One region of the Kitasatospora fiedleri genome, then DNA from elsewhere that is predicted to be linked to it. Evidence: riboswitches for the same ligand, from Rfam matches in the RefSeq annotation. Region 1 holds a riboswitch; each other region holds the start of a gene.

Region 1 (7,623 bases):
GGATCACCTCGCCGATGGCCTCGCCGACCAGGGCGAGCAGTTCGGCCAGCGGGTCGAGGTGGACGGGCAGTTCGGCGAGCTGGACGATCCGCTCGCCGTCCGGCCCGGCCACCGCGAACAGGTCGATCGGGCCGAGGTGCTTGACGGCGGTGTCGACCAGCGCGGCGATGTCCGCCGGGTGGTGGACGTCGCCGGAGACGCCGACCACCGGGCAGCCGGGGCGGTCGAGTTCGGCGGCCAGGTCCTCGGCGACGCCGGGGCGCACATCGGCGATGAGCAGACCGGCGGCGCCGGCGGCGGAGAACCTGCGGGCCAGGTCGGCCCCCGAGCCTCCGTCGAGCACCGCGATGACCACCACTGCACCGGCTACTCGCATGGTCAGCTCCCCTTTCAGAGCGAACCCGTGGCCGGCCCGCACGCCGCCCACTGTGGTTATCGGAGGATCGTAGGCTCGCCCCGACGCTCCGCAACAGGGAATACCCACCAGGTGACCAGACTCACGCGGTGGCGCTTCCAGATACGGTCAAGACATGCCAGATCAGCCCCACGCCGCCCACCCGCAACTCTTCACCTGGGAGTTCGCGGCCGACCCCTACCCGGCGTACGCCTGGCTGCAGGAGCACGCGCCGGTGCACCGCACCACCCTCCCGAGCGGGGTCGACGCCTGGCTGGTCACCCGCTACGCGGACGCCCGGCAGGCGCTGGCGGACGCCCGGCTCTCCAAGAACCCGGCGCACCACAGCGAACAGGCCCACCGCAGCGGCCGGGTCGGCATCCCCGGCGAACGGCAGGCCGACCTGATGACCCACCTGCTGAACATCGACCCGCCCGACCACACCCGGCTGCGCCGGCTGGTCTCCAAGGCGTTCACCCCGCGCCGGGTGGCCGAGTTCGAGCCGCGGGTGCAGCAGCTCACCGACCGGCTGATCGACTCCTTCGCGGCCCGCGGCGAGGCCGACCTGATCCACGAGTTCGCCTTCCCGCTCCCCATCTACGCGATCTGCGACCTGCTCGGCGTCCCCGAGGAGGACCAGGACGACCTGCGCGACTGGGCCGGCATGATGATCCGTCACACCGGGGGAAGAGGGGAGGGGTGGGCCGCGCGGTCAAGCAGATCCGCGGCTACCTGGCCGACCTGATCCACCGCAAGCGGGCCGACCTCGGCGAGGACCTGATCTCCGGCCTGATCCGGGCCGGCGACCACGGCGAGCACCTGACCGAGAACGAGGCCGCGGCGATGGCCTTCATCCTGCTGTTCGCCGGCTTCGAGACCACCATCAACCTCATCGGCAACGGGATGTACGCGCTGCTGCGCGACCCGGGACAGCGCACCCTGCTGCAGGACTCGCTGGCCCGCGGCGAGTCCGGCCTGCTGGAGACCGGGATCGAGGAACTCCTGCGCTACGACGGCCCGGTGGAGTTGGCGACCTGGCGCTTCGCCACCGCGCCGCTGACCATCGGCGGGGTGGACGTCCCGGTCGGCGACCCGGTGCTGGTGGTGCTGGCCGCGGCCGACCGCGACCCGGCCCGGTTCGCCGCCGAGAACACCCTCGACCTGGCCCGCCAGGACAATCCGCACCTGGGTTTCGGTCACGGCATCCACTACTGCATCGGCGCCCCGCTGGCCCGGCTTGAGGGGCAGCGCGCGATCGGCAGCCTGCTGACCAGGCTCCCGGACGTCCGGCTGGCCGCCGATCCGGCCGAGCTGCGCTGGCGGGGCGGGCTGATCATGCGCGGTCTGCGCGACCTCCCGGTCTCCTTCACGCCCCGCTGACGCCGTTTCAGCACCCGTGACACGCCGCCGCGCTGGGCCGACGACGCGCCGGGGCGGGGGCGCGCGTCGCACTCCCGTCCGAGACGAATCTGGACATACCTGGATCGTTCGTCAACGAAGTGGGAATTTCCGTGATTTCGGCGTGATCATGGTGATATGAGCTTGTGATTGCTCGTCAGCTTTGCCTACTCTCCGACATGCCCGCAGCTGCGGGCCCCGATCGCGGCACGCCGAGTCCTGTCCGCCGCGTCCTCGGGCCACCGACCAGGTACCGGACAGGAGTGGGGGAACCAGTGTGAACGCCGTAGTCCCAACGGCTTGGGGTGAAGCCGCCGAGCAGCGGGCGCAAGCGCGCCCGGACCGTCCGGCGGCCGGGCCAGCCTCCCGGTCCGAACCCGACAGCTCACCTCGCAGGCGTGCGGAGAGGATGTCCCGTGCTGTTCACCCACGCTGTTCGTCACCCCCGTAGTACCAAGGCCGAGAAGGTCGTCGCCGCCGCCGGCGTGGCCTCGGTCGGCCTGGCACTCCCCCTGCTGGCCGCCGCCGGAGCGGTCGCGGCACCCGTCGACACCTGGGACCGCGTGGCCCAGTGCGAGAGCGGCGGGAACTGGGGCATCAACACCGGGAACGGGTTCTTCGGCGGCCTGCAGTTCACCTCCTCCACCTGGCGCGCCTACGGCGGCGGCCAGTACGCGGCCCGCGCCGACCAGGCCAGCCGCTCCCAGCAGATCGCGGTGGCCGAGCGGGTGCTGGCCTCCCAGGGCCCCGGCGCCTGGCCGGTCTGCTCCAAGCGGGCCGGGCTGGTCAAGGGCGGCGCACCCGCCGAGGTGTCCGCCGACACCGCCTCGCGCTCCGAGGAGCGCCCGGCCGCACCCCGGCGGCCGCAGGACTCGCCGCCGAACCGGCCGGCCGAGACCGCCGCCGACCTCCAGGACGCGCCCCAGGCCACCCAGCCGGCCCCGCAGGGCACCGCCGGCGGCTACACCGTCCAGGGCGGCGACACGCTCTCCACCATCGCCGCCGCGCAGCACGTGGCCGGCGGCTGGGAGTGGATCTACCAGGCGAACCGGCAGCTGATCGGCGCCGACCCCGACCTGATCCTGCCCGGACAGGTACTCGCCCTCTGACACCGGGGCCCGCATCGGGCCCGGCACCCGGTCCGGCACCCGGTCCGGCATCCGGGACGCGAGGCCCGCGGACCTGACGAGGTCCCGCCGCCGCCCTGACGAGGGCCGCGTCCCCTGATGCCTCGTCCGCTCCCGGCGCGCGCCGAGCAGTTCGCGCCACCGGGAGCGGCGGATCGGCCGTCAAACAGGTGAACTACCGGTGAGTAGCCGGGCCACACCGTGAGACGGGGCCCGGCCCGGCGTGGCCGCGGCGCGCTGTGCGGCTAGGCTCTGGTCGTAACGACCACACATCCGCTTCCGCTAGGAGATGCCTCGTGCCGTCCATTGATGTCGTCGTAGCCCGTGAGATCCTCGACTCCCGCGGCAACCCCACGGTCGAGGTCGAGGTCGGTCTCGACGACGGCAGCACCGGTCGTGCGGCTGTCCCGTCGGGTGCCTCCACCGGTGCCTTCGAGGCGCTGGAGCTCCGCGACGGCGACAAGAACCGCTACTTCGGCAAGGGCGTCGAGAAGGCCGTCCTCGCCGTGATCGAGCAGATCGGCCCCGAGCTGGTCGGCTACGACGCCACCGAGCAGCGCCTGATCGACCAGGCCATGCTCGACCTGGACGCCACCCCGGACAAGTCCTCACTCGGCGCCAACGCGATCCTCGGCGTCTCGCTCGCCGTGGCGCACGCCGCCTCCGAGGCCAGCGACCTGCCGCTGTTCCGCTACCTGGGCGGCCCGAACGCCCACGTGCTGCCCGTCCCGATGATGAACATCCTCAACGGCGGCTCGCACGCGGACTCCAACGTCGACATCCAGGAGTTCATGATCGCCCCGATCGGCGCGGAGTCCTTCTCCGAGGCCGTCCGCTGGGGCGTCGAGGTCTACCACACCCTCAAGGGCGTGCTGAAGGAGCGCGGGCTCTCCACCGGCCTGGGCGACGAGGGCGGCTTCGCCCCGAACCTGGACTCCAACCGCGAGGCCCTCGACCTCATCACCGAGGCCATCAAGAAGGCCGGCTACACCCCGGGCAAGGACGTCGCGCTCGCCCTGGACGTCGCCGCCTCCGAGTTCTACAAGGACGGCGCCTACCAGTTCGAGGGCAAGGCGCTCTCCGCCGACGACCTGATCTCGTACTACGCCGAGCTGGTCGCCGACTACCCGCTGGTCTCCATCGAGGACCCGCTGGACGAGTCGGACTGGGACGGCTGGAAGGCCATCACCGACGCGCTGGGCGACAAGGTCCAGCTGGTCGGCGACGACCTGTTCGTCACCAACCCGGAGCGCCTGCGCAAGGGCATCGAGACCGGCACCGCCAACGCCCTGCTGGTCAAGGTCAACCAGATCGGCTCGCTCACCGAGACCCTGGACGCCGTCGAGCTGGCCCAGCGCAACGGCTACCGCTGCATGATGTCGCACCGCTCCGGCGAGACCGAGGACGTCACCATCGCCGACCTCGCCGTCGCCACCAACTGCGGCCAGATCAAGACCGGCGCCCCGGCCCGCTCCGAGCGCGTCGCCAAGTACAACCAGCTGCTGCGCATCGAGGAGATCCTCGACGACGCCGCCGAGTACGCGGGCCGCTCCTCCTTCCCGCGGTTCCGCTCCGCGGACAAGTAAGCACAGTCGCTCCGCGGACAAGTAAGCACAGCAAGGGCTGAACCCCGCGACGGGCGGACGCCTGTTGTGACCGGTGCCCCGGCTCCCACCGCGTAGGGTGGGGGCCGGGGCACCGGCGTGCGCAGGAGGGGTGAGCAGATGGCCAAGTGGAGGATTCCCGGGTTGGCGGCGCGACCGCGCTTCACCAGCCGGGCCACCGTGCTGGTGCTCGTGCTCTGCTCGCTGGTGGCGATACTGGCCTACCCCGCCCGGCAGTACATCGCCCAGCGCGGCGAGATCGCCGACCAGCGGGCCAAGGCCGAGCACGCCCGTCGGCAGGTCGACGAGCTGCGCCGGGAGAAGGCCCGCTGGCAGGACCCGGAGTACGTCAAGGCGCAGGCCCGCGAGCGGCTGCACTACGCGCTGCCCGGCGAGACCCCGTTCGTCTCGGTCTCCCCGCCGCCCGCGCCCGGCGCCAAGCCCTCCTCGACGGACGCCGCGGCCGGCCGCCCGAAGGCCGTCAAACCCTGGTACGCCGCGCTCTGGGACTCGGTGGACGCCGCCGACGCCGCGGCGCCTGCACCGCAGCCGGCCCCCTGACGCCCCCGCCCGCCTCGCCACCCCCTGCCGCCCTCTGACCACCCCGCCCCCTCGGACGAACAGACTCCTGACCTGATGAGCAACCAGAACCCTCCCGTGTCCGACGCCCCCGAGGTGTCCGACCGCGACGTCGCCGCCATCGCCGCCCAGCTCGGCCGGGTCCCGCGCGGGCTGCGCGGCGTCGCCCACCGCTGCCCGTGCGGCAACCCGGACGTGGTGGAGACCGCGCCCCGGCTGCCCGACGGCACGCCGTTCCCGACGTTCTACTACCTGACCTGCCCCCGGGCCGCCTCGCTGATCGGCACCCTGGAGGCGGACGGCGTGATGAAGGAGCAGACCGCCCGGCTCGCCGAGGACCCGGAGCTGGCCGCCGCCTACCGCGCGGCGCACGAGGACTACATCGCCCGCCGGGACGCCGTCGAGGTGCTGGAGGGCTTCCCCAGCGCCGGCGGCATGCCCGACCGGGTCAAGTGCCTGCACGTGCTGGTCGGGCACTCGCTGGCCGCCGGGGAGGGCGTCAACCCGCTCGGCGACGAGGCGATCGGGATGCTGGAACAGTGGTGGGCCAAGGGCCCGTGCGTCAGCGACGCCGAGGTCGAGGCGGCCGGCGAGCGGGTCGCCCGCAACCGGGCCAAGGCCAGGGACCACGACGCGGTGATCGCCGCCAAGGAGGCACTGAGTGCCGAGCGGGCGGCCCGCAAGGCCGCCGGGGCCGGGCCGGAGGACGAGTCGTGAGCCCGATCCGGGTCGCCGCGATCGACTGCGGCACCAACTCGATCCGCCTGCTGATCGCCGACCTCGACCCGGAGACCGGCGCGATCACCGACCTGGACCGGCGGATGCTGATCGTCCGGCTCGGCCAGGACGTCGACCGCACCGGCCGGCTGCACCCCGAGGCGCTGGCCCGCACCTTCGCGGCCTGCCGCGAGTACGCCGAGGTCATCGCCGCGCACGGGGTCGCCCCGGAGCGGATCAGGATGGTCGCCACCTCCGCCTCCCGGGACGCCGAGAACGCCGCCGAGTTCACCGCCGGGGTCAAGGAGATCCTGGGCGTCGAGCCGAGCGTGGTCAGCGGCGACGAGGAGGCCCGGCTCTCCTTCACCGGCGCCACCCGCGAACTGCTCGGCGGCCCGCACCGGCCGCCCTACCTGGTGTTCGACCTGGGCGGCGGCTCCACCGAGTTCGTGCTCGGCGAGCAGGACGTGCGGGCCGGGTACTCGGCGGACATCGGCTGCGTCCGGATGACGGAGCGTCACTTCGCGGGCGGGCAGCCCACCGAGGCGCAGATCGAGGCCGCCCGGGCCGACATCCGGGCCGCGCTGGACACCGTCGCCGAGGCCGTCCCGCTGGACTCCGGCGCCACCCTGGTCGGCCTGGCCGGCACCGTCACCACCGTGGCCGGGATCGCCCTGGAACTGCCCGGCTACGACTCCGAGCGAATCCACCACGCGGTGCTGGACGTCGCCCGGGTGCGGGAGACCGCCCGGTGGCTGCTGCACTCCTCGCACGCCGAGCGGGCCGCCGTCCCGGTCATGCACCCCGGCCGGGTGGACGTGATCGCGGCGGGCGCGCTGGTCCTGCTGGAGATCATGGAGCGCACCGGGGCCGCCGAACTGCTGGTCTCCGAGCACGACATCCTCGACGGGATCGCCTGGTCGATCGCCTGACCCCGTCCGCCCGCCCCGGGGGGCCGTCCCGGCAGGCCCCCGCAAGGGCCTTCCGGGTCCCTCCCGGGGCCCTCCGGGGGGTTCCCGGGGGGCCTGCGGCGTGTCGCCCGAAGAAGCTTCGTGAATTTCTTCACATGCCAATCCAGCCTTTCGTCGCACCTGGGTGTCCGCTCCGTCCGAAATGTGGGACCGAAGGTGCCGTCGGCAGCTCGCGCATGGGATCGCAGGCAACCTGCCGTTCATCCCGGAGAAATCGAAACCCCGCTCGGGAACCCGCACGGCACAAGGATCGTTGCTGCTCAGCGCGGCACTGAGTGCCGGGCCGGTCGCGGAGGGCGGTCGGCGGGCCCGGAACGGGCCGCCGGGGGCCGAAATGCGGGCGCGTAGTGTAGCACGAGGTGTCCAGGAGCTTGTGACGGGCCTCACGAATGCTCCGTCAGGCGGGGGTGGATACTTTCGGATATGAGCACCACGGAGCGTCCTCGCATCCTCATTGTCGGCGGTGGTTACGTCGGCCTGTATGCCGCGATGCGCATCCTCAAAAAGATGCGCTACGGCGAAGCGACCGTCACGGTCGTCGACCCGCGGTCGTACATGACGTACCTGCCCTTCCTTCCCGAGGCGGCCGGCGGCAACGTCGCGCCCCGCAACCTCGTCGCGCCGCTGCGCAGCGCCCTCAAGAAGGCGGAGGTGCTCACCGGTCACGTGACCGAGGTGGACCACGCCCGCAAGGTCGCCACCATCCAGCCCGCGGCGGGCGACTCCTACGAACTGCCCTTCGAGTACCTGGTCGTCGCGACCGGCTCGGTCTCCCGGACCTTCCCGATCCCGGGTCTGGCGGAGCACGGCATCGGCATGAAGACGGTCGAGGA
Region 2 (7,623 bases), 410 kb from region 1:
CCGGGGAACGGGGATCAGCCCGGTGCCGGGCTCGGTGCGCTGGGTCGCCTGCGGCATGTCCTGGTCCTCCGTGCTTGTCGGTCACACCCGTGGAAGGTCTCCACGCGGTATGACTTCCCGACCGAAGGACAGTCTGACCCACCAGTGGTGTCGGAATGGTGGGCGTCAGGTTGCGAAAAGGTGTGGACGTCACGCCACCGGCGCGTTCCCCCGCGGACCGGTGGCCGCCCGGGTCACGCCCCGGGCTGCTCGGCGTCCGGCCGCACGGTGTCCCCGTCCAGCGGCAGGTCCGGGGCGGAGACGGCGTCCTTGAGCGGGCCGAGCCCGGCCCCGTGCTCCGGCGCCGCGTGCGCGCCGGGGGCGGTGAGGGAGGCGACCACGCCGACGGCGAGCGAGGCAAAGGCGAGCAGGCTGCGCTTCTTCATACCGGGTAGAACGCGGCAGCGCCCCGGAGGTCACGCGCCTTCCGCGCCGGGCCAGTTGGCCAGGCCCTCGACCAGCACGCCGGTCAGCCGCTCCAGCGTGACGTCCGTGCCCTCGGCGAGCCGGAACGCCCCCGCCGTGGTCAGCGAGGCGTACCCGTGGGCCGCGGCCCGCAGCGTCCGCACCGCGTGCACCGCCTCCGAGCCCGCCAGCCCGTAGCCGCGCAGCACCGCGAACAGCACGCCCACCAGCCGTTCGGCCGCCGCGGCCAACTCCGGGCCCGGCTCCGGGTCCGGCGCCTGCGGCAGCGCCGCGTACCGGCGGGGGTGGCGCAGCGCGTACCCGGCGTAGGCGGCGAGCAGGGCGCGGACCGCCGCGTCCCGGGAGTGGCCGAGGACGGCGGCGGCCAGGTGGTCGGCCAGTTCCCCGGTGGTGCGGACGGCGACCAGCCGGCGCAGTTCGGGCAGGCCCCCGGCGACGTGCTTGTACAGCGAGGGGGTGGCGACACCGGCCCGGGCGGCGACGGCGGCCAGGGTGAGCGCCTCGACGCCGCGTTCGTCGATCAGTTCGAGGGCGTGGTCCACCACGGCGGCGGTGGAGAGTCCGGCGCGGGGCATCAGCGGGCGGTCCCGTTCTCGTCGGCCGCCCCGGCCTGCCCGGCCGGCCCGCCCAGTCCGGCCAGGAAGGGCAGCAGGGCGTCGGCGACGGCCTGCGGGTGACTGGCCATCGGGTAGTGGCCGGCGCCGCCGATCATCACCGTGCGGCCGCGCAGCGCGGCGGCCTGCCGGTCGGCGACCAGCCCGGGCTGCGGGAAGTCCGGGTCCTTGTCGCCCATCAGCACCAGCGCGGGCACGTCGACCGCCGCGCACCAGCCGACCGGCGCGGAGTCGCCCCGCAGGTAGCCGCGCAGCGCGGCCTTGCGGGCGGGCTCGCGGAGCATCGCGGCCAGCCCGGCCCGGTAGACGTCGAAGTCGGCGGGCCGCTCGCCCTGGTAGTAGAACTTCTGCATCGCGCTCCACAGCCCGGGGAACGCGCTGACCAGCGGGGCGGCCAGGCCGAACAGCGCCTTCTGGAAGCCGTTCAGCGGCAGGTTCTCGACGAACGCGTCGATCAGCACCACACCGCCGGTGCGCCCGGGGGCGAGCGCGGCGGCCCGGACCACGCTGGCGCCGGTGTACGAGCTGCCGACCAGGACGGCGCCGCGCAGGTCCAGGTGGTCCAGCAGGGCCGCCAGGTCCTCGGCGATCGCGGCCGGGCTGTGGTCGGTGAAGCCGGTCGAGGACTCGCCCATGCCGCGCAGGTCCATGCTGACCACCCGGTGCCCGGCGGCGCCCAGCAGCGGGGCGAGGTGGCGGTAGACCGCCCGCTTGTCGAGCATGCCGGGCAGCAGGACGACCGGGGTGCCGGGGCCGGGGGCGTCGTCGTAGGCGATCCGGCCGTCGGTGACGTCGAGGTACCGGGTGGTGGTGCCGAGGGTGCTGTTCATCGCGGGCCTCCTGGCGGGCGTCCGGCGCTCCGGGCGCTCGGGGCCCGGCTCCTGCCGATAGCCATAAAGCTAAGGCTAATAGCCTTAGCCGTCAACTCCCGGTCACCGGCACGCCCGCGCCGCCCGCCCGTCGGGCGCCCGCATCCCGCCGGGTCCCGTCCCGTCAGATCCCGTCGACCTTGAACGGGTCGTGCTCGGCGAGCAGCTTCTCCAGCCGGGCCTGGTCGACCCGGCTGGTGAGCGCGCCCTCGTCCTGGCGGTCGCGGATCACCTTGGCCAGCGTGAACGCGGAGGTGATCTCGTAGAGCAGGCCGACGCCGAGGAAGGCGCGCATCCAGGCGCTGACCGGGAGGTAGGCGATCCCGAGGACGAGGGCGGCCGTGGCGAACGCGAAGGAGGCGACGGCCTGCAGGTAGTAGGCGGAGGTGGTGCGGTGCGGCACGGATGCGGTCATGGGGCCAGGGTCCCGCCGGGGGTGGCGGGGGGTCGTGAGTACGGATACTCAACCGCGCCGTCACGGTCCGTCATGTCCGGAACCGGGCCCCTTGGCGAACCGTCACAAATCGCCCATAGGGCATCAGGAAAGTTTCACTGCACCTCGGTAGGCGCTTGGAATCATGGGGTCCATAGGATTAACGTTTGATAACGCAGCGCGGTCGGCAACGCCGTAACCATGCGGCACCGTGCGCCACGCCTAATCCATCGGGCCCGCCCCCGCGGTCGGGCCCGGGAGCCGGGGAACCACGTTCCACCGGGGTGAATCGGGACGGCCCTGGGCCCGACCGTAGGAGACCTTCCACCTCCGAACCCGTCAGCTAACCCGGTCGGCGGCAGGGAAGGAAGGAGCGCGCCCCCGTGGCGTCGACCTACACCGAGAGCACCGGCACCCAGCTGCTCGACCACCCGGTCGAGACCGAACCCATCCGGCCCCGGCTGCCCCGCCAGGCCCGCGTCGGCGCACCGCTGCTGGGCGTCACCGCGATGACCGCCGCCCTCGGCGCCACCGGCCTCGCCGCCGCCCCCGCCCAGGCCGCCGTCCCGGCCCCGGCCCCCGTCGCCGCCGCCGACGAAGCCTCCGAGGGACTGCTCGCCGCCGACCCCGGCCTCGCCCTGGCCGCCCGCATCCTCCAGCAGGCCGACGGGCAGCGCACCGCCACCGAGGAGTCCGCCCGGGTCGCCGCCGCGCAGGAGGCCGAGACCAAGCACGCCGACCGCCGGGCCGAGACCGCGGCCGACCCCGCGGCCACCGAGGCCGGGGCCGAAGCCGTCCTCCCGGTCGCCGACTACCGACTGGCCGACCCGTCCGCCCAGCCGGGCGCGCACTGGGCCCACCTGCACACCGGTCTGGACTTCGCCGCCCGCACCGGCACCCCCGTCACCGCCGTCACCGCCGGCACCGTCACCTCGGCGGGCTGGTCCGGCACCTACGGCTACCGGGTCATCCAGACCCTCCCCGACGGCACCGAGCTCTGGTACTGCCACCTCTCCCGGATCGCCGCCCCCGCCGGCCGGGTCGCCGCCGGCACCGTCCTGGGGGCCGTCGGCGCCACCGGCAACGCCACCACCCCCCACCTGCACCTCGAAGTCCGCCCGGGCGGCGCGGCCCCCGTCGACCCCCTCCCCTGGCTGCACCACCTCGGCCTCCGGCCCTAGAAGACTGGTGAAGATCTTGAGTTCTGGTCTCGCCGCGCAAGCGGCGGGACCAGACTCGTTTCGTGGCGATGGGGGAATGGGCTGGAGAGACGGTCGGGCCGGATGTGTGGGAGACCTGCCGGGGCCTGATCCCGGCGGGCAGTGTGTTCGCGTTTCTGGCCGAGCACCGGGGCCGGCTGTTCCCGGCGGTGATGTTCGCGGACATGTACCCGTCGGCGAACGGCCGCCCGAGCATGCCGCCGCAGGTCCTGGCCACGGCGATCACGCTGCAGGCCCTGCACGGCCTGTCGGACTTCGAGACCGTGCAGGAACTGCGGTGCGACCTGCGGTGGAAGGCCGCCTGCGGGCTCGGCCTGCACGACACGGCGTTCGACCCGTCGCTGCTGGCCTACTTCCGCCGCCGACTGGCCCGCTCGGCGCGGCCGGAGCGGGTCTTCGAGGCGGTGCGCGAGGTCGTGAGGGCGACCGGCGTGCTGAAGGGCCGTCACCGCCGGGCGTTGGACTCCACCGTGCTGGACGACGCGGTCGCAACCCAGGACACCGTCACCCAACTCATCTCCGCGATCCGGGCGGTGATCCGCGAGGTCCCCGGCGCCGACGAGGCCGCAGCCGTCCGGTGCACCGCGCACGACTACCGCGATCCGGGCAAGCCCCGCATCGCCTGGAACGACCGGCAGGCCCGGGCGGACCTGGTGGACGCCCTGGTCGGTGACGCGCTCGGACTGCTCGGGCACCTGCCCGAGCGGCAACTCGGCGAGAAGGCCGCGAACGCGGCGGGCCTGCTGGCCCTGGTCGCAGGTCAAGACGTCGAGCCCGCCGACGATTGCGACGGCCGGGACGGACGCTGGCGCATCACCCGGGGAACCGCACCCGACCGCATCGTCTCCACCGTCGACCCCGATGCCCGCCACGTCCACAAGACCCGCAGCCACTACCAGGACGGCTACAAGGCCCACCTGGCCGTCGAGCCCGAGACCGGCCTGTTCACCGCCGTCGCGCTCACGCCCGGCAGCGGCAGCGAACACCACGAGGCCACCGTTGCGCTCGACCTGCTCGCCGACGAGGACGAACCGGTGGACGCCTTCGGTGACACCGCCTACTCCACCGGCCCCGTCCGTGAGGCGTTGCAGCAGGCCGGGCACCGGCTGTTCCTCAAACCCGCCCCGCTGAAGACCGCCGTGGTGGGCGGGTTCGGCCTCGACGACTTCGCCATCGACACCACCGGCGGCACGGTCACCTGCCCGGCCGGCCACACCGTCCCCCTGTCCGCACCGTCCGGGCGGAAGATGCAACGCAAGGCACTGTTCACCGACCAGTGCACCGGCTGCCCGCTGCGACAGCGGTGCACCACCGCCAAGGCCGGGCGGATCATTACCATCCGTCCCCACCAGGACCTGCTCGCCGCAGCCCGCCACCAAGCAGCCACCGACCCCGATTGGCAGGCCGCCTACCGACGCTGGCGGCCACCCGTCGAACGCGCCGTCGCCTGGCTCGTCGCAGGCGGCAACCGCCGGCTACGGCACATCGGCACGATCAGGAACAACGCCTGGCTCCACACCCGCGCCGCCGCCCTCAACCTCCGAACCCTGATCAACCTCGGACTCGACCACAACGGCACCACCTGGCACATCCCGGCCACCGTGTGACAGCGGCAGCCCAGATCACACCAAGATCTTCACCAGTCTTCTAGGCCCTGTCCGGCCGATCTTGCCGGGCGCGCGACGCCGGATCATCCCTCCCCCAGCCCCAAGGGGGGCTGGGAGGTGCCCCCTCGGAAGCACCGGCGAAACACCCGAGTACACCCAGTACGAGGGCGTTCCGCCGGCACTCCCAGCCGGGCGCCCGACGCCGCGCGCTGATCCGACAAGATCGGCCGGACAGGGCCCAGCCACCCGGATCGGCGCTCCCGCGCCCGGCCGCCCCGGCCCGCTCAGTGCTCTCCGGCCCCGCTCAGTACTCCTCGGGGGCCAGCTCCGGGAACTCCTCCAGCAGCAGCCGCGGCAGCCCCGGGACGGTCCACTCGCCGCACAGGTCGATCGCGGCCTGCGCCACCGCCTCCTCGAACTCCTCGAACGCGCCGGTGAGTTCGGCGGGCATCGGCAGCCCGCGGGCGTTCAGCTCGGCGAGGTTGCGGTAGCTGCGCCGCATCAGGCCCTGCTCCAGCAGCCGCCGGGCCCCGTCGGTGGAGACGCCGATCAGCAGCGGCCGTCCCGGCTGGTCCCAGTGGCCGTCCCCGTCCAGGCCGGGCACCCGGTCGAAGGCGGCGAAGCGCTCCTCCTCCGGGAGTTCGCGGAACGCCGCCAGCCAGGCCCGGACCGCACCGAGGTCCGCGGTCGGCACCCCGTCCGCGCGCAGCAGCAGGGCGTACAGCCGGGGCCAGGTCACCAGGTCGGAGCGGCGCAGCAGGGAGAGCAGCACCTCGCCCTGCCAGTCGGCCTCCGCGCGGAGCTTCTCCGCGCGCTTGGCGTTCAGCCGCCGGGCCGCCCGCTGCCGCTCGATCAGCAGCCGCACCGCCGCCGGGTACGCCGCCGGGTCGCCGTCCGGTTGCACGTACAGGTGGAGCTGCTCGTAGAGCAGGTGCTCCAGCACCGGGGAGGTGAGTTCGGGGAGGCCCTCGTGCAGCCGGGCCCCGCCCAGCTCCAGCAGGGTCAGCACGGTCCGCACCGCCGGCTCGGGCACCGGGTCGAGCCCCGCCCCGTCCGCCCAGCTCAGCAGATCGGCGGCACGGGTGCGGGGGAGCAGGTGCAGGTCGTCGTCGTCCACCCCGGTACGGTAGCCGGTCCCCGGACCGGCGCCCGGTAGGGTCGGCGGCCATGGAGACCCTCCGGCTGTGCGGCCCCCGGCTCACCCTGCGGGAGTACCGGCACACCCCGGAGGAGGTGGCCGCCCTGCACGCGGTGCACGGTGACCCCGAGACGGTCCGCCACCTCCCGTTCGGGGTGCGGGACTTCGAGGACCGCGCCGACCAGGTCGAGCTGTACCTGGAGACCGCCGAGGAGGAGCCCCGGACGCACTACCGGCTGGCCGTCGACGACCCGTCGGGCGAGCCGGTCGGCCAGGCCGCGCTCACCCGCGAGGACGGGCACGCGGCCCGGCTCGGCTGCGTCCTGCGCCGCGACACCTGGGGCCGCGGGTACGCCGCCGAGGTCACCGCGCTGCTGTGCGCGCTCGGCTTCGAGACCCTGGGCCTGTACCGGCTGGCGGCCCGCTGCGACCCCGCCAACACCGCCTCGGTCCGGGTGCCGGCCCGGGCCGGGTTCCGGTACGAGGGCCGGGTCCGGGCCGAGTCGCACCGGGACGGCGGGTGGCACGACGCGCTCCAGTACTCGCTGCCGGCCCCCGAGTGGCCGGGCCCGCCGTGGTCCGGGCCGCCGCGTCCGTAGCGCCTGTCGCGTTCGCTGCGTCCGTCGCGTCCGTCGCGTCCGTCGCGCCCGTCGGGCCCGGGGCGCCCGTCGGGTCCGGGGGAGAGCGGGCCGCAGGGCGGGACGGGGGTTAACCCCACCACGGATTCGGCAGCAGGCGTCATTACCCCGGCCGGGCCGCTGCGGCAGATTGGAGCACGTGCCCGGCACCGCCGACCGGCGGGGCCGCCCGACGACCCGAAGGACCGTGGATGTCCACCGCTGCGTACCCCGTCACCAGCCCCGGCGGCCACCTCGACCGGCCCGGGTTCTGGCGCGCCCCGTTCTCCCGGCGCACCTTCCAGCAGCTCGGCTACGCGCTCAGCGGGCTGCCGATGGCGGTGCTCGGCTTCGCCCTGGTCGTGCCGCTGTTCTGCGCCGGCCTCGGCCTCTCCCTCACCGTGATCGGCCTGCCCGTCCTCGCCCTGCTGCTGGCCGTCGCCCGCGGCCTCGGCGCCGCCGAGCGGCTGCGCATCCGCACCCTGCTGGGCGAGGAACTGCCCGCCCCGCCGGAGATCACCGTCCGCCGGGAGGGCGTCTGGGGCCGGATCACCGGCCGACTGGCCGACCCGGCGGGCTGGAAGGCCGCGCTGCACCAGTTCGTCATGCTCCCCTGGGCGATCCTCAGCTTCACGCTCTCGGTGACCTTCTTCTGCCTCG
Region 3 (7,623 bases), 3.0 Mb from region 1:
TGGTGATGCGCGGCTCCACCGGGTCGGGTCCGCGCAACGGCTGAGGCGCCCCGCACGGCTGGGGCGCCCCGCACGGCTGAGGCGCCCCGCGCGGACGGCCCCCGGGAGGACCACCTCCCGGGGGCCGTCCGCTACGCGTAGAGCTGTTCGACGTCGCGGCGGTAGGCGGCGCCGACAGCCTGGCGGCGGACCTTCAGCGAGGGCGTCAGCAGGCCGCGCTCCTCGGTGAAGTCGCCCGCCACCACCCGCGCCCGCCGGATCGACTCGGCGCGCGAGACGGTCGCGTTGACGCCCCGCACCGCCTCGGCGAGCGCCGCCAGCACCGCCGGGTGCACCGGGACGGCGCTGCCGACGTCCACGCCGTCCGGCGCGGCGGGTGCTGCGGGTGCGGCGGCGGGCGGGGCGGGCGGGTCGAGCGCGAGGAAGCGCTCCACCGCCTCGGCGTCCAGGGTGAGCAGCGCGCCCACGTACGGGCGGCCGTTGCCGACCACCAGGGCCTGGCTGATCAGCGGGTGGCCGCGCAGCCGGTCCTCCAGCGGGCCGGGGGAGACGTTCTTGCCGCCGGAGGTCACCAGGACCTCCTTCTTGCGGCCGGTGACGGTCAGGTAGCCGTCCTCGTCCAGCCGGCCCAGGTCGCCGGTGGCGAACCACTGCGGCCGCCGGGGCCGCGGCGCTCCCAACTCGTAGTAACCGTCGAAGAGCTGACCGCCGGACAGGAACACCTCGCCGTCCTCGGCGATCCGCACCGCGCTGCCCGGCACCGGCTGCCCGACCGTGCCCGGACGCGGCCGCAGCGGCGGGTTCACCGTGGACGGGCCGCTGCTCTCGGTCAGCCCGTAGCCCTCGTGCACCAGCACGCCCGCGCCCGCGAAGAACAGCAGCAGCTCCGGGTCGATCGAGGAGCCGCCGCTGATCGCGTACCGCACCCGGCCGCCCATCGCCGCCCGCACCCGCCGGTACACCAGCGCGTCGTACAGGCCGTGCGCCAGGCGCAGCGGGAGCGGCACCGGGCGGCCGCCGGCCAGCGCGTCCAGCTCGGCCCGGGCGTGGCGCACCGCCACCGCGGCCGCCCGGTCGAACACCTTCACCGCGCCCTTCGCCTGCGCCTCGGCCCGGCCCAACTGGTGGATCTTCTCGAACAGGTAGGGGACGCCGACCAGGAAGGTCGCGCCGAAGGCGGCCAGGTCCGGCCGCAGGTCGGCCGGTTTCAGGGAGGGGCTGTGGCCGATCCGGACCCGGCCGTACACGCAGGTCACCTGGATCATCCGGCCCAGCACGTGCGCCAGCGGCAGGAACAGCAGGGTGCACGGCGCCCGGCCGGTCGCCTCCTCGAAGACCGGCTCCAGCAGGGCGTGGCAGTTCGCCGCCTCGGTGAGGAAGTTGGCGTGGGTGAGCAGGCAGCCCTTGGGGCGGCCGGTGGTGCCCGAGGTGTAGATCAGCGTCGCCTCGTCCGCCGGGCCTCGGGCCCTCCGGCGGCGGCCCAGCTCCTCGGCGGGGACGGGGCGGCCGAGCGCGGTGAGCTCGCCGACGGCGTCCTCGTCCAACCGCCACAGCGGGACCGTGCCGCCGGTGCGGGCGATCGCGACGGTCAGCACCTCGGCGGTTCCGGCGTCCTCCGCGAGCGCCAGCACCGCCCCCGAGTCCCGGACGATCCACTCCGCCTGCTCCACCGAGGAGGTCGGGTACACCGGCACCACGCACGCGCCGGCCGCCCAGGCGGCGAAGTCCAGCAGCGTCCACTCGTACCTGGTCCGCGACATCAGCACGATCCGCGCGCCGGGGCCTACCCCGACCGCGACCAGGCCGCGGGCCACCGCCGCGACCTGGTCCGCGAACTCCCGCGCCGTCACGTCCCGCCAGGAGCCGTCCGGTTGACGGCGCGTCAGCACCACCGCCTCCGGTGCGTCCTCCGCGTTGCGGAACGGCAGGTCGCCCAGGCTCCCCTCCTCGGGCGGTGGCACCAGGTACGGGGACCGGGTCTCGACGACCCGCCCGTCGGTGCGGAGCACCTCGACGGGTGGGCGGGCGGCGCGGGCGGCCCGGGCGAGGGGGTGTGCCATGAGCGAACTCCCTTGGGTGGGGTGGGGGTTCGCCCAGGTTAGGTACTCGCCGGTAAACTTACTAGACGGTAAGTTACTTGACAGTCACGGAGGTTGCGGGCTCCGGGGCGCCCCGGCCGCCTGCCGGGGGGTCAGCCCTCTTCCGCGGTGGGGGGCTGGGGGAGGAAGCGCTCGCCGTCCCGGGTGCCGCCGGTGCGCGCGATGGTGCGGCGGTCGGTGGAGAGGTAGTCGCGGACGACCAGCTCCACCGCGTCCTGGGGGCTGGCGGCGCCGACGCGCATCATCACCTCCAGGGCCAGGTCCGCGTCCAGCGTGATCGTCGTCTTCGCCATGGTGCTGCTCCCCGGTCGTCGGGCGTCGGTCGTCGGCCGTCGGCCGTCGGGCCTTCTCGGGCCGAGGATAGGCCGCTGCCCCCGGGGCCGACCAGGGTCCCCGGGGGCAGCGGTGGTGCGCCGGGTGTCAGACGCGGCCCGCGAAGTCGGGGGCCCAGTTGGCGACGGTCTCGGTGCGGACGCCGGCGCTCGGGTTCGCGGCCTCGACGTACTTGCCGTCGCCGACGTACAGGGCGACGTGGTAGACGCCCGAGTTCGAGCCGTTGTTCGACCAGAACAGCAGGTCGCCCGGCTGCAGGCTGTCCAGCGAGACGCGGGTCGAGTAGTCCGCCTGGTCGGCGGCGACGCGCGGCAGGCTGATGCCGGCCTGGCGGAACGCGGCCTGGGTCAGGCCCGAGCAGTCCCAGCCGCCGTTGCCGGTGCCGCCGTAGACGTACGCCTGGCCGACCTTGGACAGCGCGAAGTCGATCGCGGCGGCCTTGGAACCGGTCGCCTTGGCGGCGGTGGTGGTGCCGGCGGTCGTGGTCGCCGCGGTGGTGGCGGTCGACGCGGTGGCGGTCTGCGTCGAGCCGGTCGACGACTTCGCCGGGGCGCCGGACGGCTTGGCGGCGGAGCGGTTGTTCGTCCAGGACGAGCCCTGGGCGGCCGAGGACTTGGCGGTGGAGGACTTGGTGGTGGAGGGCTTGGTGGCCGGCGCCGACTGCTGCGCGGTGGCGGACCCGCCGAGGGAGAGCTGCTGACCCGGGTAGATCATGTCCGGACCCTCGGCGAGGACCGAGCGGTTCAGGTCGTACAGCTTCTGCCAGCCGCCGTCGACGTGCTGGTTCTGCGCGATCGCGGACAGCCAGTCGCCCGCCACGACGGTGTAGGTGCCGGCGGCCCGGTCGGTGGTGGCGGCCGGGGCGCTCTGCTCGGCCTGCGGCTGGGCCTGCGAGGTGCCCTGCGACCAGCTGTGCTGGGACTTGCCCTTGCCGCCGGACTGCGGCTGCGACTGCGGGGTCTGCGGCTGCTGGGTCTGGGTCTGGGCCGGGGCCTGGGTCTGCGCGGAGCCGGAGGTGTTCACCTCGGGAGCGGCGCCGCCCTTGGTGAGGCCGGCCTGGATCGAGCACACCGGCCAGGCGCCGGGACCCTGCGAGGCCAGCACCTTCTCGGCGACGGAGATCTGCTGGTCCTTGGTGGCCAGGTCGGCGCGCGAGGCGTACGCGGTGCCGCCGAACTCGGCCCAGGTGGAGGCGGTGAACTGGAGGCCGCCGTAGAAGCCGTTGCCGGTGTTGATCGACCAGTTGCCGGTGGACTCGCACTGCGCGACCTTGTCCCAGGTCGAGACGGTGGCCGCGGAGGCGGCGCCGCCGGTCAGGCAGGGGATCGTGAGTCCGATGCCGACGACACCGGTGGTGGCGATCAGGCGGCGGGCGCGCTTGGCGCTGATGGGCAGCATGAAGAAGCGTTCCTCTCCCACGCCTGCGAGGTGAGCTGTCGGATTCGGGCTGGAGTTGCCCGGCCGCGCGCACCGTGTGGTGCGCCCGGCTTCACCCCGAGCCCCGTGCGGTCCTTCGACCGCCCGGGGCGACTTACCTGGTTCCCCCGCCCCTGCCGTGGTGCGTTGTGCATGAGCCGGCCCACCCGGCGGCAGGACTCGGCGTCCCGGGTGAGCTGGGTCCGTGTGTCCACGAACGTGGGCAGGAGATTAAGCGGAATTCAGGAGAATCCGCAAATGCCGGTGACGGGCGTCACAGGGCTCGAAATCGGCGATCAAGGAATATTCGGCGAACTCCCGGACGGGTGGCGGAACCTGGCCGGGCGTCAGTCGATAAGCGATCTTGTGCCCGTTTTATGGCTCTATGGTGATGTGTGGGTGAATATTCGCATTTGTTGGTATTCGGCGTGGGTCATTTGACTGGTTCAGGCGTTATGTCCGCCCGACGGGCGCCGTGCGAAGGGCCTCGGCGCGGGCGTCGAACAGGTGACTGACGGTACGTCAGAATGCTTAAGAGAAAGGGAATCGGCCGCTTTCCGGCGGCCGTCCCGCCTATGCTGCCCCCGACGACTCTGGGGCGCGGGCCCCGGAAAGGCGGTCGTGGTGGAACAGCAGCGGAACGGCGAGCAACCCCCGGCGCGGCACCGGCGCCCGCCGGTCGGCCGGCGCAGGATGCTGACCTGGCTGGCGGTCGGGACGGCGACGGCGCTCGGCGGGGGAGTGGTCCTGCGGCAGTCCCTGGCGGGGGCCGACGAACCCGCCGCCCGGCCCGGGCCGCTCGGCGACGGCGCCACCGCGCCGTCCGGCCACCAGCACGGCCCCGGCGCCCCGCCGCCCGCGTCCGGCAGCCCGCAGCCCTCCGTGCCGCCCCCGGTGCTGGACGGCGGCGGCCGCAAGTGGTCGGACGCCAAGGGCTGGGGCGGCAAGCCCCCGGGCCCCGGCAGCGCGGTGCGGATCACCGACAAGGTGGTGCTGGACGCCGACGCCGAGGTCGGCTCGCTGCTGGTGGAGCGGAGCGGCTCGCTGGTCTTCGCCGCGGACCGGACGCTGACCCTGGCCAGCGCGGGCAACGTCGAGGTGCGCGGCGTCCTGGCGCTGGCCCCCGACGCCGCGCACACCCACACCCTGCGCTTCCCGCACGTCGACGAGCGCCGCTTCGCCGGCGGCGGCATGACCGTCGTCGACAGCGACACCGGCCTGTGGGTCACCGGCCAGGGCTACCTGCGGCTGGACGGCGCCCCCCGCACCGCCTGGACCCGGGCCGCCACCGACCTCGGGCCCGGCGACACCGTGCTGAAGCTGGCCGCCGCCCCGAGGGCTGGCAGCCCGGCGACGAACTGGCCGTCACCCCCACCGCGCCGCCCGACACCGAGGACTTCTCCACCGCGTACGACCTGGTGACCGTCGCGCGGGTCGACGGCGCCACCGTCACCCTGACCGCCCCGCTGCGGCACGCCCACCCCCGGGTGGCGCTCGGCGGCGGCGCAACCTTCGGCGCGGAGGTGCTCAACCTCAGCCGCAACGTCCGGGTCGAGGGCACCGCGCAGGGCCGGGCGCACGTCCACCTCACCTCCAGCCGCCCGCCCGACGTCCGGCACGCCGCGCTGCGCTGGCTCGGCCCGCGCGCCGACGGCAAGGACACCTGGGAGGGGAAGCCGGTCACCGAAGCGGTGCTGGGCGGTACGGGCTGCACTTCCACATGCTGCTGGACACCTCGCGCGGCACCGTGGTCGAGGGCGTGGTGGTCCGCGACACCGGCAGCCACGCGTTCGTGCCGCACGCCAGCCACGGCATCACCTTCCGCGGCTGCATCTCCCACGAGACCTGGGAGGACGCCTACTGGTGGGACGGCCCGATCGACACCCGCACCCCGCAGGGCCCGTCCGACGACATCGCCTACGAGGGCTGCGTCGCCTCCCGCACCGTCTTCGAGCCCAACCCGCGCGGCTACCGGCTCACCGGGTTCAGCCTCGGCGCCGGGACGGGCTCCTCGGCCCGGGACTGCGTGGCCGTCGGCGTCCAGGGCGCCACCGGCGCGTCCGGCTACGAGTGGCCGGAGACCAGCGAGGGCGTCTGGACCTTCGAACGCTGCCTGGCGCACAACAACCTGGAGGACGGCGTCTTCGTCTGGCTGAACGCCGAGCACCACCACACCGTCACCCAGTACGCGGCCTACCACAACGGCGGCTGGGGCATCGAGCACGGCGCCTACCTGAACGACTTCGACTACACCGCCTCCGTCCTGTACGGCAACGCCGCCGGCGGCATCGCGGTGCACGCGCTGGGCCGCGACCGGGGCACCGTCCTCGACGGGCTGCTCATCGACGCCGCCGGGCAGTCCGACTACGCGGTGACCACGCTCAAGCACCAACTCGCCGGGGAGCCGGTCACCCTGAGTCGCAGCCGGCTGACCGGCTACCGCAAGGCCGGGGTGGCGTTCCGGGCCACCGACGACGGGAAGCCCGACGACATCGCGGTGCTGGACTGCGAGTTCGGCGGCCCGGCGGGCAGCGAGCTGTGGCTCGACCCGGAGTCGCCCGAGCCGACCCGCATCCTGTTCCGCCCGGCCGGGCAGACGCAGACCGTCGCGCTCAGCAAGGGCGGGGGAGGCGGGGGCGGGGGCAGGGGGTGGCGGGCGGCCGGTGGAACGCCGTCACCGCGCCGGCCGAGGCGCCCGTCCCGCCGCGTCCGGTGGCCCTGCCTGCGCTCGCCTTCACCGACAGCGCGCCGCGGACCGGACGCGTCACGGCGGGCTGAACCGGCGCGCGGGCCGGGTGGCACGGGCGGCGCCGCGGGCCGGTGTTGCGGACCGCTGTTGCAGACCGCTGTTGCGGACCGCTGTTGTTGCGCCGGGGCCGCCGTCCGGGTCGGGCCGCCGTCCGGGTCGGGGCGCGGGGCGGGGTCGGGGTGCGGGGGAGTGGCGGGCCGCAGGCCGGTGGCGGGGAAGCGCGACGGGCGGGAGCGCGTCGATTCGCTGCTCCCGCCCGTCGCGGTCCGTGGGCCGGGGTCAGCGCGCGGCGTGCGCCCCCGAGCTGGTGCGCTGCTGCTCGGCCGCGGCCTCGGCGGCCTCCAGCTGCTCCTGGGTCGGCTCGGGGAGCGCGGCCAGGTAGGCGGAGGCGATCAGCTGGCCCACCGTCGGGTAGGCGCCGATCGGGGCGGCGCTCGCGCAGCCGGTCTCCTCGGCGGCGGTGGCCAGCAGTTCGGGGTCGGCCTCCGGGCCGATCACCAGCGGGGCCAGCGCCGGGCGCTCGGAGCCGGTGGCCCGTAGGTGCGCGACGGCCGCGGCGACCGAGCCCGGCACGTCCAGCGCGGCCGGGACCACGGGGACCGCCAGCCGGGAGGCCAGCAGCACGCCGGTGATGCCGGCCGAGGCCGCCGCCTCCTCGCCGCCGACGGTGGTCAGCACCACGCCGTCGGCGGCGGTGGCGATGGCGAACAGCCGGGCCCGGTCGGCCCGGGCCAGCCCGGCCTCGGACAGCCTCACGTGCACGGCCTCGGCCAGCAGCGGGTGCGGCCCCAGCGGGTCCAGCACCCGGGCGCCGGTCTCGGCGGCCAGCTTGTGCAGTTCGGGCAGGAAGTCGTGCGGCCCGGGCACCAGCGGGACCACCAGCGGCGCGGGCAGGCCCGCCTCGGCGGCGGCCGCCAGCAGGTCGGCGACCGTCGGCGCGCCCTCGCCGCCCAGGTAGGCCGCCGTCACCTCGATGCCCGACTGCTCGGTGCGGACGATGGACAGCAGCTCCTCGACGACCGGGCG

Evidence for each region. Region 1 has a riboswitch for cyclic di-AMP ahead of QMQ26_RS21540 (transglycosylase family protein). Riboswitches for the same ligand answer to the same signal wherever they lie in the genome.
Region 2: another riboswitch for cyclic di-AMP. It lies ahead of QMQ26_RS19730 (M23 family metallopeptidase); the one in region 1 lies ahead of QMQ26_RS21540 (transglycosylase family protein).
Region 3: another riboswitch for cyclic di-AMP. It lies ahead of QMQ26_RS07985 (transglycosylase family protein); the one in region 1 lies ahead of QMQ26_RS21540 (transglycosylase family protein).

What each region holds. Positions count from the first base shown of each region.
Region 1 covers NZ_OX419519.1:4,655,515-4,663,137, forward strand. The annotation lists gene QMQ26_RS21530 (SDR family NAD(P)-dependent oxidoreductase) at 1-376, opposite strand, end outside; partial or broken gene QMQ26_RS21535 (cytochrome P450 family protein) at 531-1,774, shown strand; cyclic di-AMP (ydaO/yuaA leader) riboswitch at 2,007-2,205, shown strand; gene QMQ26_RS21540 (transglycosylase family protein) at 2,209-2,901, shown strand; gene eno (phosphopyruvate hydratase) at 3,216-4,505, shown strand; gene QMQ26_RS21550 (FtsB family cell division protein) at 4,644-5,084, shown strand; gene QMQ26_RS21555 (DUF501 domain-containing protein) at 5,160-5,819, shown strand; gene QMQ26_RS21560 (Ppx/GppA phosphatase family protein) at 5,816-6,751, shown strand; gene QMQ26_RS21565 (NAD(P)/FAD-dependent oxidoreductase) at 7,214-7,623, shown strand, end outside.
Region 2 covers NZ_OX419519.1:4,249,231-4,256,853, forward strand. The annotation lists gene QMQ26_RS19705 (hypothetical protein) at 1-57, opposite strand, end outside; gene QMQ26_RS19710 (hypothetical protein) at 234-425, opposite strand; gene QMQ26_RS19715 (TetR-like C-terminal domain-containing protein) at 456-1,040, opposite strand; gene QMQ26_RS19720 (alpha/beta fold hydrolase) at 1,040-1,909, opposite strand; gene QMQ26_RS19725 (YiaA/YiaB family inner membrane protein) at 2,073-2,363, opposite strand; cyclic di-AMP (ydaO/yuaA leader) riboswitch at 2,591-2,754, shown strand; gene QMQ26_RS19730 (M23 family metallopeptidase) at 2,765-3,562, shown strand; gene QMQ26_RS19735 (IS1182 family transposase) at 3,631-5,208, shown strand; gene QMQ26_RS19740 (hypothetical protein) at 5,513-6,325, opposite strand; gene QMQ26_RS19745 (GNAT family N-acetyltransferase) at 6,376-6,945, shown strand; gene QMQ26_RS19750 (sensor domain-containing protein) at 7,176-7,623, shown strand, end outside.
Region 3 covers NZ_OX419519.1:1,659,946-1,667,568, reverse strand. The annotation lists gene QMQ26_RS08000 (LacI family DNA-binding transcriptional regulator) at 1-44, shown strand, start outside; gene QMQ26_RS07995 (AMP-dependent synthetase/ligase) at 132-2,060, opposite strand; gene QMQ26_RS07990 (hypothetical protein) at 2,192-2,392, opposite strand; gene QMQ26_RS07985 (transglycosylase family protein) at 2,520-3,830, opposite strand; cyclic di-AMP (ydaO/yuaA leader) riboswitch at 3,836-4,005, opposite strand; gene QMQ26_RS07980 (G8 domain-containing protein) at 4,473-5,270, shown strand; gene QMQ26_RS07975 (sirohydrochlorin chelatase) at 6,877-7,623, opposite strand, start outside.